Regions from separate parts of the Hydrogenophaga sp. RWCD_12 genome, predicted to be linked through region 2. Evidence: riboswitches for the same ligand, from Rfam matches in the RefSeq annotation. Region 2 holds a riboswitch; the other holds the start of a gene.
The links. Region 2 has a riboswitch for thiamine pyrophosphate ahead of thiC (phosphomethylpyrimidine synthase ThiC). Riboswitches for the same ligand answer to the same signal wherever they lie in the genome.

Region 1 (7,088 bases), on a different contig from region 2:
ACCGCCGCCAATGGCGCCGTGCTGCCGACCCCCGGTCGCGGCCAGCGCGTGAGCCTGGAGCGTGGTGTTGCCACCCGCACCAAGAAGAACCCCGGCAAGCGCTCGAAGAAGGGCGGCTGATCACCGCAGGCCGGTTCAACGCCGGTCCTCAACGATCCCTGCAAAGGCCCCGTTCGGGGCCTTTTGCTTTGGCGCCGCCCGGTTCAGCGGCGCAGGTGCAGGAAGCGGCCCTTGAAGGCCTCGCCGTTCTCCAGCTGACGCTCGGCCGACTCCATCGTCAGCACGAAACCCAGCAGCGCCATCTCGCGACCGAAGGCGCTGCGGTTGCCACGGTCCGGGTCGACGATCAGCACCTCGGCGCCGGGCGCGGCGTGCTGGTCGATGAATCGCGCCAGCTGGGCCGGCTGCTGGCGTTCGTAAAGGATGTCGCTGCCGATGATCAGGTCAAAGCGCCCCAGGCCACTGGCGCCGTCGGCGTCGTCGACCGACCAGTTGCCGGCGTGCACCTGCAGCGGCCCCAGCCCATTGGCCTGCAGGTTCTGCTGCAGGAATTCGGCGGTCAGCGGGTGCCAGTCGCTGACCGTGATGTCGCCACCGCGCCGGTGGATCACCAGGCTCGCCAGCGCCAGCCCGGCGCCAATCTCCAGAACGCGCTTGCCCGCGATGTCATGGCTGTCCATCGCCAGCGCCAGTACGCGCGCCGACGGCCAGACCTGGCCGAACAGCGGCCATCCAGACGCGCCCATGCCGGTGTCTTCGGCCGTCCCTTGCGGGTCGGCGTATTGCTGGTTGTCGAGCAGGGAGCGGATGGCATAGTCCCGACCACCAATGGTGACGGTCTGGTGCCTGACCTGGTAACCGGGCATGGGCGAGGGTTCTCATGATGAGCGCGGTGCAAATGGTTCTGATCGAACGGGCACACATCGCCACCGGGCGAACCGGGCAGGGCACATGCAGGGTCGAGGAGTTCCTCGGAGCCACCCGTGGGGTGACCGGTGCACCATAACACGCACTCCCGCAGGGTCCGTTCTACAATGCGGGCCTTCACCGGGGGTGCCGGTCCCGCAAGGGCCGGCTGAGAAATACCCCTCTCACCTGATCTGGGTTGTGCCAGCGTAGGGAGCGTGACAAGCCGGTCCGCCGTTTGCCGTGGCCCGTCCTTTTCAGCCCCGAAGCGGGCGTTTGACAAGGCGGCTTCACATGCAACGGCGGATTCTTCTTTCGGCTTTCTTCTCCCTCACCTCGCTGTCCTTCGCGGGCCTGTCCCACGCGCAGTCGCCCATGCCGCTGCGGGTGCTGACCCACGCCTCGTTCGACCTGCCCAAGGACCTGCTGGCACAGTTCGAGAAAGAAGCGGCGGTCACGCTGCAGATCGTCAAGGCCGGCGATGCCGGCGAGATGGTCAACAAGCTGATCCTCACCAAGTCCGCACCCATCGCCGATGTCGCCTTCGGCATCGACAACACCCTGCTGCCGCGCGCGCTGTCGGCGGGCGTGGTGGACCCCTACACCGGTCCGGCCGCGCAACGCAAGGCCGAGGTCGCGATGTCGGGCGGTGTGGTGCCGGTGGATTTCGGTTACGTCAATCTCAACATCGACAAGGCTTGGTTCGCCAAGGCAGGCCTGGCACTCCCCGCTTCGCTGGACGATCTTGCCAAGCCGGCCTACGCCAAGCTGCTGGTGGTGCAGAACCCCGCGACCTCCAGCCCCGGCCAGGCCTTCCTGTTTGCCACCATCGCCGGCCTGGGCGAAGAGGGTGCGTTCAACTGGTGGGCCAAGGCCCGCGCCGGTGGCGTGAAGGTGGTCAAGGGCTGGAGCGAGGCCTACTACACCGAGTTCACGCGCAACGGCGGCACGCGCCCCATCGTCGTGAGCTATGCCAGCAGCCCGGCAGCCGAAGTGTTCTACAGCAAGGAAAAGATCACCGAGTCGCCGACGGCCAACCTGTTCCTCAAGGGCGGCGTGTTCCGACAGGTCGAGGGCGTGGCCCTGGTCAAGGGCGGCAACCCCGCGGCGCGCGAGGCCGCCGGCCGCTTCATCGAGTTCATGCGTTCTGCACCGGTGCAGCAGGCGCTGCAGACGTCGATGTGGATGTTCCCGGTCGAGGCCGGCGCCGCGCGCGTCGATGTGATGAAGGCCCATGCGACCGAGCCGGCGAAGTTCGACAACGCCACGGCCGAACGCATGGACGCGAACGCCAAGGCCTGGCAACAGCGCTGGACGCAGACGGTCTTGAAGTGAACCCTGAAGTCGGATGACCCCCCTGCGCCGCTTTGCGGCTTCCCCCCTGAAGGGGGGAAGCACCTGGTGCGCCGGCGCAGCCGGTTCCACGGGTGCCTTGGCCAAAGTCCTTCCGGCCTTGCCATTCCTGTTTCTGTTGGTGATGCTGGTGGCGCCGGTGCTGCGGCTGCTGGCCGAGGGGTTTGCGGACGGTGCCGAAGTGCGCTGGCTGCTGGTGTGGACCGATCCCTATCTGCGATGGCGGGTGTTGTGGTCATTGGCGCAGGCGGCCATCACCTGCGTGCTGGCGCTGCTACTGGGAGTCCCTTGCGCCTGGGTGCTGGCGCGGCGCGTGTTTCCTGGCCGGGCGCTGGCGCTGCGCCTGCTGATGTTGCCCTTCGTGGTGCCGACGCTGGTCGCGGCCATGGGCGTGCTGGCGCTGTGGGGGCCGCGTGGCCTGTTCGGCGCGCCGCTGGCCGAGGCCGGCATTGATCTGAGCGATACGCCATGGCTGCTGCTCTACGGCAACCTGTTTTTCAACCTCTGCCTCGTGGTGCGCGCGGGTGTCGATGCACTCGGGCAGGTGAGCGCGCAGCGGCTGGCGGCGGCGCGCACGCTGGGCGCCACGCCCTGGCGCGCCTTCTGGCGCATCGAGTGGCCGGCGATCGCGCCCTGGCTGGCGTCGGCGCTGTGCCTGGTGTTTCTCTACTGCTTCGCGGGCTTTGGCCTCGCGCTGATCCTGGGCGGGCAGCGCTACGCGACCGCCGAGGTCGAGATCTACACCCTGGTCGCCCACGAGCTGGAGCTGGGGCAGGCAGGTGTGCTGGCGGTCTGGACCATGGCGCTGACCGGTGCGGTGGCCTTGGCCTACGCCTGGCTGGAGCGGCGGCTGGCGGCGCCCGCGCGCGTGACGCCCATCCTCCCGCGCCCACCGCAGGGCGCGGGGCAGTGGCTGGGCGTGGCCGGCGCGATGGCCTTGCTGGCGCTGGTGTGCGCCGCGCCGCTGGCGGCCATTGTGTGGCGCGCGGCGTCGTCGCTGCTGACCGGGCAGGGCTGGGCGGTGTTGATGGAGGGCGACACGCTGGCCGCGCTGGGCAACACGCTGCGCTTCTCGCTGGTGGCCTTGCTGCTGGCAACGGCGCTGGGCCTGGCGCATGCGCTCTCCGTGACGGCCCGTGGTCACCTGTCGCTGGCCTGGCGGGCGACGGCGTTCCTGCCCTTCGTGGTGTCGCCCGTGAGCGTCGCCTTTGGCCTGTTGCTGCTCTATCCAGACTGGAGCGCGAGCCTGGCGATGCTGCTGGGCGCGTACGCGCTGCTGGCCTGGCCCTTCGTGTCGAAATCGCTCACCGCCGCGCTCGACAGCCTGCCCGCGCAATATGCGCAGGCTGCGGCCTCGCTCGGCGCACGGCCCTGGCGTGTGTTCTGGCGCGTCACGCTGCCGCTGGTGGCGCCCGCGCTGCGGCGTGGCATGGCGTTTGCCGCTGCCACCGCACTGGGTGAATTCGCGGTCACGCTGTTTCTCTCGCGCCCGGAGTGGTCCACGCTCACCACCCTGATTCACCAGCACCTGGGCCGGCCCGGCGCCGCCAATCTCGACGCCGCCTTTGTGCTCGCCGCGCTGCTGATGGTGCTGGCGCTGCTGGCGTTCACGCTGATCGAAGGCCCCGCCTCGAAGGACAATGCCCGCCATGCTTGAACTGCGCGACATCCACAAACACTGGGAGGCCTCTCCCGAGTGGTCGCTGCTGGCCGGAGTGAACCTGCGTGTGGACGCGGGCGAAACGGTCGCGCTGCTTGGCGCTTCCGGCAGCGGCAAGAGCACCCTGCTCAAGATCGTGGCCGGGCTCGAAGCGCCCGAACGCGGCAGCGTCTGGTTCGACGGGGTGGACATCACCCACTTGCCGCCCGAGCGGCGCGGCTTCGCACTGATGTTCCAGGACTTCGCGCTGTTCCCGCACCTCAACGTGCGCGACAACGTCGCCTTTGGCCCGATCGAGCAGGGCGTACGCAAGGCCGAAGCCCGCGAACGCGCACAGGCCATGCTCTCGCGCTTCGGCCTCGCCAATCACGGCGATGCGCGGGTCTGGACGCTGTCGGGCGGGGAACAGCAGCGCGTGGCGCTGGCGCGTGCACTCATCACGCAGCCGCGTGCGCTGCTGCTGGACGAGCCGTTTTCCGCTCTCGATGCCGCACTGCGCGAGCAGCTGCGCGCCGAATTCCGCGAACGCATCACCGAAGCCGGCATGACCGCGATCCTGGTGACGCACGACGCGCAGGAGGCGCGCGCCATGGCCGGCCGCATAGTTTCGCTGGATGCCGGGCGCCTGGTGCCGGTGGCCTGAGCAGCTGCTTCAGCCGGGCCGCAGCGCTGCGTCGTACGCCGCGTAAAGCTCGGTCAGCACTTCGAGTGTGCGTTCGCTGGTGGTCGCCGCGTTCTGCAGTGCGGCAACGTCGGTACCAGCCTGTGTCAATGTGGCGCGCAGGAACGTCCACTGACCTTCGATGAGCGGCATGGCCGCGTCCGTCCTGGCGCTGCGGACTGGTGACTGCTTGAGGTTCTGCAGCAGCGTTTCGAAGGCACGCCGGCCGGTGTCCACTTCCTTGAGCTGCTCGGTCGGGTCGATGCCTGCCCGCGACAGGAGGTAATGCACGGCCAGATGCTGCGTGAGGCGCTGCAGATCGGCCGTGGTCTGGAGCACCGAGGCCGTGGGCTGACCGATGGCCTGCACATACGCTGTCACCAGCCTGTCGATCGAGGCACCAGCCTTGTCGGCGAGGACCGCGAGCTTGCCCAGACCCGCCCTGTCCTCGGTGCGGAAGCTCTCACTGGCACTGAGCAAGGCGCCCAGATCCTGCTCCGCGCTGGCCAGCAGGGGGGCAATGGCGGCCGCGCCTGCGCCTTGCTGCTTCAGGGCTGCCATGATGGTGCGGGCTTCGGCCACGGAGTCGGCCAGCATGCGTTCGGCGCGGGGCGTGAGCACGCCCAGCAGGCGTTGTGCCTGACAGCGCGTGATGCGGTCGGTGAGGATCGACAGGCGGGTGCCCCTGGACACCATGCCGCGGTAGTCCACCGCAGTCTTGGCGGACTGAGCGAACACGGCCGCAGGAAGACCGGTGAAGACCAGCGCAAAAGGAGCCATCGACGTCAGGCGGCGGCGGGAAAGGGTGAAAGTCGGTGGTGTGCAGGCTGGAAGAGCGGAAGACATGTTGTGCCAAGTCGGCGGGCTGAAGCCCTTGTGGTGTTCCCTGAATGTCAAAATCGATTCTGCGCCGGAACGTCTTCTGGCCACAAGGAGGTTTCGATGGGATGGTTTTCCAGGAGTACAGACGGCTTTTTCCTCAGCACCACCACGCCGCCCGACATCGCGCGCAGCCAGTACGTGGGTGTGGTTAACGGCGAAGCCATCATCGGCGCCAACATCTTCCGGGACATGTTCTCGTCCGTGCGCGACGTGGTCGGCGGGCGGGCCGGTGGCTATGAGCGCGCGCTGTCGGGTGCGCGAGATGCGGCGCTCGAAGGCTTGGTCGAGGCCGCGAAAGAACTGGGCGCCAACGGCGTGATCGGCATCGACTTCGACTACGAAGTCATGGGCGAGGCCAACGGGATGATGATGGTGGCCGTGAGCGGGACCGCGGTGAAGCTGGGGTGAAACCGGTCAGCAGCGCGGCATAGTCATCTGGGTGCAGTGCCCGCACTTGGCGTTGTTTCGACCGCCGCCCCTAAATGTCCATGTGGGCGTCGAGCACTCGGCAAAGCAGGCCGCACTGGCTTCGTAGGCCTTCTTCAGTGCTTCGCACTCGTCCTGCGAATACTTGGCCTTCTTTTTCGGATCTGGCAACTTGGTCTTGTTTGCAGGGACCGTCGGGGCGGCAGGTGTCGGGGGAAGGGCATCGCCAGAGGCGTCGGTCGGGACCGGCACAAACCGTTTGGCGACATTGGGGGGCGGGATCGCCACCGGCTTGTCCTGCCGGTTCTCGGGAGTGGACACCTTGTCGGCGAAGTGCTTCCTGCCCTTCTCGTCGGTCCACGTGTACACATCCTGGGCGCTCGCCCACAGGTGGCTGCACAGCAAGCCCCCGACCATGACCCATCTCCACCACCACGTTGAACGCTTCATCATTGTTCTCCCTGTTGGTCCGGATTCTGCGCCCTGACTCAACGCCCGCGCAATGCGCGCAGCAGCTTCATCCCTCCACGCCCGTTGACCTCCTGCCCCAGCCGCGCCTGCTCGATGCGGATGGCGGCGCGGCTCTTGTCGCCGAGCATGCCGTCGACCTCGCCGATCTCGTGACCGCGCAGCACCAGCAGTCCCTGCAGTTCGCGGCGTTCGGCGCGTGAGAGGCCGGGGTCGTCGGTCGGCCAGGGGGTGACGAACGGGCCGGCGCCGCGCAGGCGGTCACTCAGGTGCGCGATGGCCAGGCCGTAGCTTTCGGCGGCGTTGTAGCCGTAGATCGCATCGAAGTTCCTGAACACCAGGAAGGCCGGGCCCTGCGGGCCGGAGGGTGTCATCAGGCCGGCGCTGCCGAGGCTGGCGGGCAGGGGTGAACCGTCGGCCTTGCGCACGCCGCGCGCGATCCATTCGCTGATCGGGCGCTTGCTGCGCCGCCCTTCCTCGGCGGTGTTGAGCCCGGCGGGCAGCTTCACTTCGAAGCCCCAGGGCTGTCCGCTCTGCCAGCCGGCCTTGGACAGGAAGTTGGCGGTGGAGGCGAGCGCATCGGCGGTGTTGTCCATCAGGTCGCGCCTGCCGTCGCCGTCGCCGTCGACCGCGAGGCGCTCGAAGGTGGTGGGCATGAATTGGGTGTGGCCGAAGGCGCCGGCCCAGGAGCCGACCAGGCGCTCGGGCGCAATGTGGCCGGCCTGCAGGATG
Region 2 (7,088 bases):
GGAACAGGCGGAAAAGCCGGTCCCTGCCGAAGGAACCGGCAGCGCACGCCCCGGCGGCGACGATCTGCCCACGGTCTACGCCGGCACGCTGATCGTGCAAGGCCATGCGCTGGCCCGCGTCACCGCGACCGGCGCACGCAGCGAGATCGGCCGCATCGGCACCGCGCTGGGCAAGGTCGAACACGAAACCTCGCCACTGCAGAAACAGACCACCCGGCTGGTGCGCAACCTCGCCCTGCTGGCGCTGGTTCTGAGCCTGGCGCTGGTGGTGGTGCACGGGCTCGTGCGCGGCGACTGGCTGCAGGCGGTGCTGGCCGGCATCGCCCTGGCAATGGCGATGCTGCCGGAGGAATACCCGGTGGTGATGACCGTGTTCCCCGCACTGGGCGCGCGGCGCCTGGCGAAGGAAGGCGTGCTCACGCGGCGCATCAACGCCATCGAGACGCTGGGTGCGACCACGGTGCTGTGCAGCGACAAGACCGGCACCCTCACCGGCAACCGCATGACGGTGACACACCTGGCCGCCGGCGGCGTGGCGCTGCCGGACCGGCTGGCGCTGGAGTCGCTGGGCAACGCGCCACTGCCCGAAGCCTTCCACACACTGGTGGAGTTCTCGATCCTGGCCAGTGTGGTGGATCCGTTCGATCCGATGGAGAAGGCGTTCCACCAGCTGGGTGAGCGCTTCCTCACCGACACCGAGCACCTGCACCGCGACTGGCGGCTGGTGCAGACCTATGCGCTGAGCCCTGCGCTGCGCGCGATGTCGCACGTGTGGGCGGCGGCGGACGGCGGCACGCAGACGGTCGCTGCCAAGGGCGCTCCCGAGGCCGTGATGGACCTGTGCCATCTGGACGATGCACAGAAGGCCCACATCGCCGGCGTGGTCGACGGGCTGGCCGCCGAAGGGCTGCGCGTGCTGGCGGTGGCCAGCAGCACCTTCGAAGGGCAGGACTGGCCCGAAGGCGAACACGATTTCAGTTTCCGCTTCATCGGCCTGCTGGGTCTGGCGGACCCGGTGCGCCCGCAGGTGCCGGCGGCCATCGCCGAATGCCGCGCCGCAGGCATCCGCGTGGTGATGATCACCGGCGACTACCCGGCGACCGCCCAGGCGATTGCACAGCAGGCCGGGCTGGCGGGCTCAGACGCAGAAGTGCTCTCCGGCGACGAGATGGCAGCGCTCAGCGACACGGCACTGAGTGAGCGCATGGCAAACGTGAGTGTCTGCGCCCGCATTGCGCCGGAGCAGAAGCTGCGCATCGTGCAGGCGCTGAAGGCGCGCGGCGACATCGTGGCCATGACCGGCGACGGCGTGAACGACGCCCCGGCTTTGCGCGCCGCGCACGTGGGTGTGGCGATGGGAAAACGCGGCACCGATGTGGCGCGCGAATCGGCGTCGCTGGTGCTGATCGACGACGACTTCGCCGCCATCGTGCGCGCCATGCGGCTGGGGCGGCGCATTTTCGACAACCTGCGCAAGGCGATGTCCTACGTGCTCGCGGTGCACGTGCCGATCGCCGGCATGGCGCTGCTGCCGGTGCTGCTGGGCTGGCCCTCGCTGCTGTTTCCGATGCACATCGCCTTTCTCGAACTCATCATCGACCCGGCCTGCTCAATCGCCTTTGAAAACGAGCCCGCCGACGACGACGTGATGCGGCGACCACCCCGCGACGCCAGCGCGCCGCTGTTCGGTGGCTTGAGCCTTTGGCTGGCGCTGCTGCAGGGACTGGGTGTGCTGGCCGCCGTGATGGGCGCCTTCGCCTGGGCCGCGCCGCGCCTGCCCGAGGAAGAGGCCCGGGCCTTTGCCTTCGCAACCCTGGTGGTGGGCAACCTGGCGCTGATCTTTTCCAACCGCTCGGCGACCGCGCCGGTCTGGGTCACGCTGCGCGCGCCGAACACCATGCTCTGGGTGGTCGTGGGCATGGCGTTGACCATGCTGATGGCCGCCCTCTACATCCCCTGGCTGGTCGGCCTGCTGCGCTTTGCGCCGCTGCCGCTGCACGAACTGGCCGCGGCCTGCGGGCTGGGGGTCCTGAGCGTGGTCTGGTTCGAAGGCATCAAGGGGGTGCAACGCGCCCGCCGCCCGCATGCACCCGCCTGACCGTCAGGTCGACCACTCGTAGGCGAGCGAAGTGACGGTGCCGCGCCAGTAGGTCTTGCGGCCTTCGGGCAGCAGCCAGGCCACCTCGCCGGTCAGCGGCACGGTCATGCCATCGATACGCTGGTGGTTGGACCAGGTGCCTTCCCATGGCGCCATCTTGATCTCCTGCCCCACCATGCGGCCACGCGCCTGCGCCAGCACCGAGCGCACCATGCCCGCATCGTCAAATCGGAACAGCAGGGTGAGCGCGAGCGCGCCATCGGTCAGGGTGGCGTTGGCGCTGTGCTCGTCCACCGCGGTCCATTGCACGCCCTGGCTGGGCAGCAGGGCTGTGGGGTACCAGGCGGCTTCGGCAAAGAAGCGCATCAGCTCGCCGCGCGCCAGCTCTCCACCGCCCTCCAGATCGGCCACTGGAAACAGGCCCAGCACGGCCGCGTGCAGCAGGCCCCGGCCATCGGCGTAGCTGTCGTGCACGCGCACCGGCAGGCCGGGCAGCATGGCAATGCGCGCGTCCCAGAGGAAGCCGGGGCGCTGCACGACCACCCGCTGATGTGAGGTGAACGGCTTCCACTGCTCGCCGCCGGGGGACATGTTGAATTGCCCGGTGTGCTCGAGTGTGAGCGCGGTGACCATCGGCTGTCCCGGGGTGAGCACGGCACGGAAATGCCGTTGCACCGGTGCCGGCAAGCCCTCGATGTCACGTGGGTCGTAGACGCCGGGCCGGGCCGGCCGGCGCAGCGCTTCCAGACGCGCATGAATGACCTGCGTGGCCTTCGCCCAGCGCCGTGCACCGAGCAACCCAAGACCTGCGACCACGAGGACCACCACCACCCCGAACAGAAGAATCCCGGTGAACCAGTTCATGGTCATCAGCCTACACAGCGGGCGGCCAACGTCTGTGCGTTGCCGGACTCTTTCCGCAGGGACATTGCGCTGGCTCAAGAATTTCCACGCTACACTGCGCGCCTGCTCCGGGGTGCTCCGGCCTTCCAAGGTCTGGCGCTGAGATGGTTGAACAACCGAACCCGCGAACTTGATCCGGCTAGTACCGGCGAAAGAAGAGCGTTGCCTTGAAGGACCCATGAAGGGGGCGCATCCGCCCTTGCCTGTGGTCCTTCGTGGCGGTCCTCCGGAGCTGTTCGTTTCGCAACAGCTTTTTCAATCAGGAGACCGCCCGATGAACGCCCCCGACAAGCTCCAGCAGCTGCTCACGCTCACCCGCGAACCCTTCCCCCAGTCGATAAAGATCTACGTGCCCGGCGCACAGGCCGGCGTGCGGGTGCCGATGCGCGAGATCGCGTTGACCAATGGAGAACAGGTCACGGTCTACGACACCTCCGGCCCCTACACCGACCCCGCAGCGACCATCGATGTGCGCCGGGGCCTTTCGCCGGTGCGCAGCCAGTGGGTGGTCGCGCGCGGCGACACCGAGGCCTACGAAGGCCGCAGCCGCGTGGCGCTGGACGATGGTGGCAAGCACGGTGAAGTCGCCGACGCACGCATCGAAGCCCTGCGCGCCGAGGCGGTGGGCCTGCAGCGCCAGCCGCTGCGCGCCAAGGCCGGTCGCAACGTGACGCAGATGCACTACGCCCGCCAAGGCATCGTCACGCCCGAGATGGAATACATCGCCATCCGCGAAAACGGCAAGCGCGAGTGGATGAAGGAATACCTCGGCAGCGCCGAGCGCGAGGCGCGCCTCAAGGGCAACCCCATGGGCGCCCGCATTCCCGACACCATCACGCCCGAGTTCGTGCGCGACGAGGTGGCGCGCGGCCGTGCAGTGATCCCGGCGAACATCAACCACCCCGAAGTCGAGCCGATGATCATCGGCCGCAACTTCCTGGTGAAGATCAACGCCAACATCGGCAACTCGGCCGTCACCTCGTCGATCGAAGAGGAAGTCGAAAAACTCGTGTGGTCGATCCGCTGGGGCGGCGACACGGTGATGGACCTTTCCACCGGAAAGAGCATCCACACCACGCGCGACTGGATCGTGCGCAACTCGCCGGTGCCCATCGGCACGGTGCCGATCTACCAGGCGCTGGAAAAGGTCGGCGGCATTGCAGAGGACCTCTCCTGGGAGATCTTCCGCGACACGCTGATCGAGCAGGCCGAACAGGGCATCGACTACTTCACCATCCACGCCGGCGTGCGCCTGCCGTTCATTCACCTCACCACGCAGCGGCGCACCGGCATCGTCTCGCGCGGCGGCTCCATCCTGGCCAAGTGGTGCATCACCCATCACAAAGAGAACTTCCTGTACACGCACTTCGACGAGATCTGCGAAATCATGAAGGCCTACGACGTGACCTTCTCGCTGGGCGACGGCCTGCGCCCCGGGTCGGGTGCCGACGCCAACGACGAGGCGCAGTTTGCCGAGCTGCGCACGCTGGGCGAGCTGACACAGATTGCGTGGAAGCACGATGTGCAGACCATGATCGAAGGCCCCGGCCACGTGCCCATGCACATGATCCAGGCCAACATGGATGAGCAGATCAAGCACTGCCACGAAGCGCCGTTCTACACACTGGGCCCGCTGACCATCGACATCGCGCCGGGCTACGACCACATCGCCTCGGCGATTGGCGCGGCGATGATCGGCTGGATGGGCACGGCCATGCTGTGTTACGTCACGCCCAAGGAACACCTGGGCCTGCCGGATCGCGACGATGTCAAGCAGGGAATCATTGCCTACAAGATCGCGGCACACGCCGCCGACGTGGCCAAGGGCCACCCTGGACAGCGCGCGCGCGACGACGCGATGAGCAAGGCGCGCTTCGAATTCCGCTGGCGCGACCAGTTCGCCCTCGGCCTGGACCCGCAGACGGCCGAGGCCTACCACGACGAAACCCTGCCCAAGGACTCGTCCAAGGAGGCGCATTTCTGCTCCATGTGCGGCCCCAAGTTCTGCAGCATGAAGATCACGCAGGACGTGCGCGACTACGCCGCCGCCCAGGGCCTGAGCGAAGAGCAGGCCCTGTCGGAAGGCATGGCGCAGAAGAGCGCGGAGTTCAAGGCCGTGGGCGGCGAGTTCTACGTGCCAGTGGATTCACTGAGCTCGAAAAGAGGCTGAGCCATGGCCCGCATTGGCATTGCCGGAGCCGGCGTGCTGGGACGGCTTCTGGCGTGGCAGCTCGGTCGCGCCGGACATGCGGTCACGGTGTTCGACCCGGCCCCCGGCCCGCAGGCGCCGGACACCGGTTCGCTGAACGCGCGGTCTGAACACGCCGCCGGTTTCACCGCGGCCGGCATGCTCAGCCCCATCGCCGAGCTGGACAACGCCGGCCCCGACATCGCGCGGCTGGGATGGCGCTCGCTGGCGCTGTGGCGCGGCATCGCCGAAGCGCTGCGCGAAGATGGCTGTACCACGCCACTGTTCGCGCAACACGGCAGCCTGATGGTGGCCCACGGCGCCGACCTGGGCGCCGCGCGCCGAGTGCTGGCCCGTCTGGAGGCCGCACCCGCCCTGGCGGGCGAACTGCCGGCGCCGCAGCCGCTGGATCAGACGGCACTGGCCACGCTGGAACCTGCACTGGCACCAGGGCTGCACGCCTGGCTGCTGCCCGGCGAAGCGCAGGTGATGAGCCGCGACATGCTGACCGCACTGGCTGTGCACACGCCCAATGTTCATTGGTGCTGGGGCGAACGCTTGGAGCGCTTGCAGCCCGGGAAGATCGCGCTCGCCGACGGAGAAGTCGTGGCGGTGGATCTGGCCATCGATGTGCGCGGCGTGGGTGCCCGGCCGGACTTGAAGATCCGGGGTGTGCGCGGCGAGGTGATCTGGCTGCACGCCCCCGGTGTGAAGCTGCAGCGCCCGGTGCGCCTGCTGCACCCGCGCCACCGCGTCTACATCGTGCCGCGCCCGGGTGACCTGTTCGTGGTCGGCGCCAGCGAGATCGAGAGCGATGACCGTTCGCCGGTCAGCCTGCGCAGCGCGGTCGAGCTGATGACCGCGGCGCACAGCGTGATCCCCGAGCTTGCCGAGGCGCGCATCGTGCACCTGGAAGCCAACCTGCGGCCCGCCCTGCCCGACAACGAACCGCGCATCGAACAGACGCCCGGTCTGCTGCGCATCAACGGCCTGTTCCGCCACGGCTGGCTGCTCGCACCCGCGCTGGTGGAACAGTTGGAACTCCCCCCTGCGCCCGCCACCCCATGCTGACCTTCAACGACCTCACCCTGCCTTGCCCCGATGGCCTGACGCTGGCTGCGCTGCTCATGGCGCAGGGCGTGCAGCCCGAAGCGGTGGCGACCGCTGTCAACGGCGAGTTCGTCGCGCGCGACCAGCGCGCCTCGCAACTGCTGTGCGCTGGAGACACCGTGCTCACCTTTCAAGCCATCGTCGGAGGTTGAGCATGACCGCAACGAACTGGGCTCCGTATGGCGTCGAACTGAACAGCCGTTTCCTGCTCGGCAGCGCCGGCTACCCTTCGCCGCAGGTACTGGCCGACAGCATCGCGGCCAGCGGCACACAGGTTGTCACGGTCGGCCTGAAGCGCACGCTGGCGGCCGGCGGCGACAACGGCTTCATCGACATCGTCCGTGCCGCGATGCGCGAGCGCGGCGCGCGCCTGCTGCCCAACACCGCCGGTTGCCGCACCGCGCGCGAAGCGATCGCGCTGGCGCACATGGCGCGCGAGCTGTACGGCACGCACTGGATCAAGCTGGAGGTGGTGGGCGACGAGCACACGCTGCAGCCCGACCCCTGGGGCACGGTGGAGGCGGCGGCGCAACTCATCCGCGACGGCTTCGCCGTTTTCCCCTACTGCACCGACGACCTGGTGACCTGCCAGCGTCTGCTGGACGTGGGTTGCGAGGTGCTGATGCCCTGGGGCGCTCCGATCGGTTCGGGCCAGGGCCTGATCAACCCGTTTGCCCTGCGCACCCTGCGCGCGCGCCTGCCCGGTGTGCCGCTGGTGGTCGACGCCGGGATCGGCGCTCCGTCGCACGCCGCCGCCGCGATGGAGCTGGGTTTCGACGCCGTGCTGCT

Region 1: it holds a riboswitch for thiamine pyrophosphate, as region 2 does, so the genes downstream of both, ACLIJ1_RS01685 (thiamine ABC transporter substrate binding subunit) here and thiC (phosphomethylpyrimidine synthase ThiC) in region 2, are expected to answer to the same signal.

The regions. Positions count from the first base shown of each region.
Region 1 is NZ_JBKIXC010000001.1:346,961-354,048, forward strand. Features, by position in the region: gene ACLIJ1_RS01675 (hypothetical protein) at 1-120, shown strand, start outside; gene ACLIJ1_RS01680 (class I SAM-dependent methyltransferase) at 204-866, opposite strand; TPP riboswitch at 1,040-1,140, shown strand; gene ACLIJ1_RS01685 (thiamine ABC transporter substrate binding subunit) at 1,201-2,241, shown strand; gene ACLIJ1_RS01690 (ABC transporter permease) at 2,339-3,916, shown strand; gene ACLIJ1_RS01695 (ABC transporter ATP-binding protein) at 3,909-4,562, shown strand; gene ACLIJ1_RS01700 (hypothetical protein) at 4,572-5,426, opposite strand; gene ACLIJ1_RS01705 (heavy metal-binding domain-containing protein) at 5,523-5,870, shown strand; gene ACLIJ1_RS01710 (DUF4124 domain-containing protein) at 5,877-6,338, opposite strand; gene ACLIJ1_RS01715 (lytic murein transglycosylase) at 6,377-7,088, opposite strand, start outside.
Region 2 is NZ_JBKIXC010000002.1:610,522-617,609, reverse strand. Features, by position in the region: gene ACLIJ1_RS10055 (cation-translocating P-type ATPase) at 1-2,098, shown strand, start outside; gene ACLIJ1_RS10050 (DUF6920 family protein) at 2,102-2,962, opposite strand; TPP riboswitch at 3,061-3,175, shown strand; gene thiC (phosphomethylpyrimidine synthase ThiC) at 3,276-5,171, shown strand; gene ACLIJ1_RS10040 (FAD-dependent oxidoreductase) at 5,175-6,260, shown strand; gene thiS (sulfur carrier protein ThiS) at 6,254-6,451, shown strand; gene ACLIJ1_RS10030 (thiazole synthase) at 6,454-7,088, shown strand, end outside.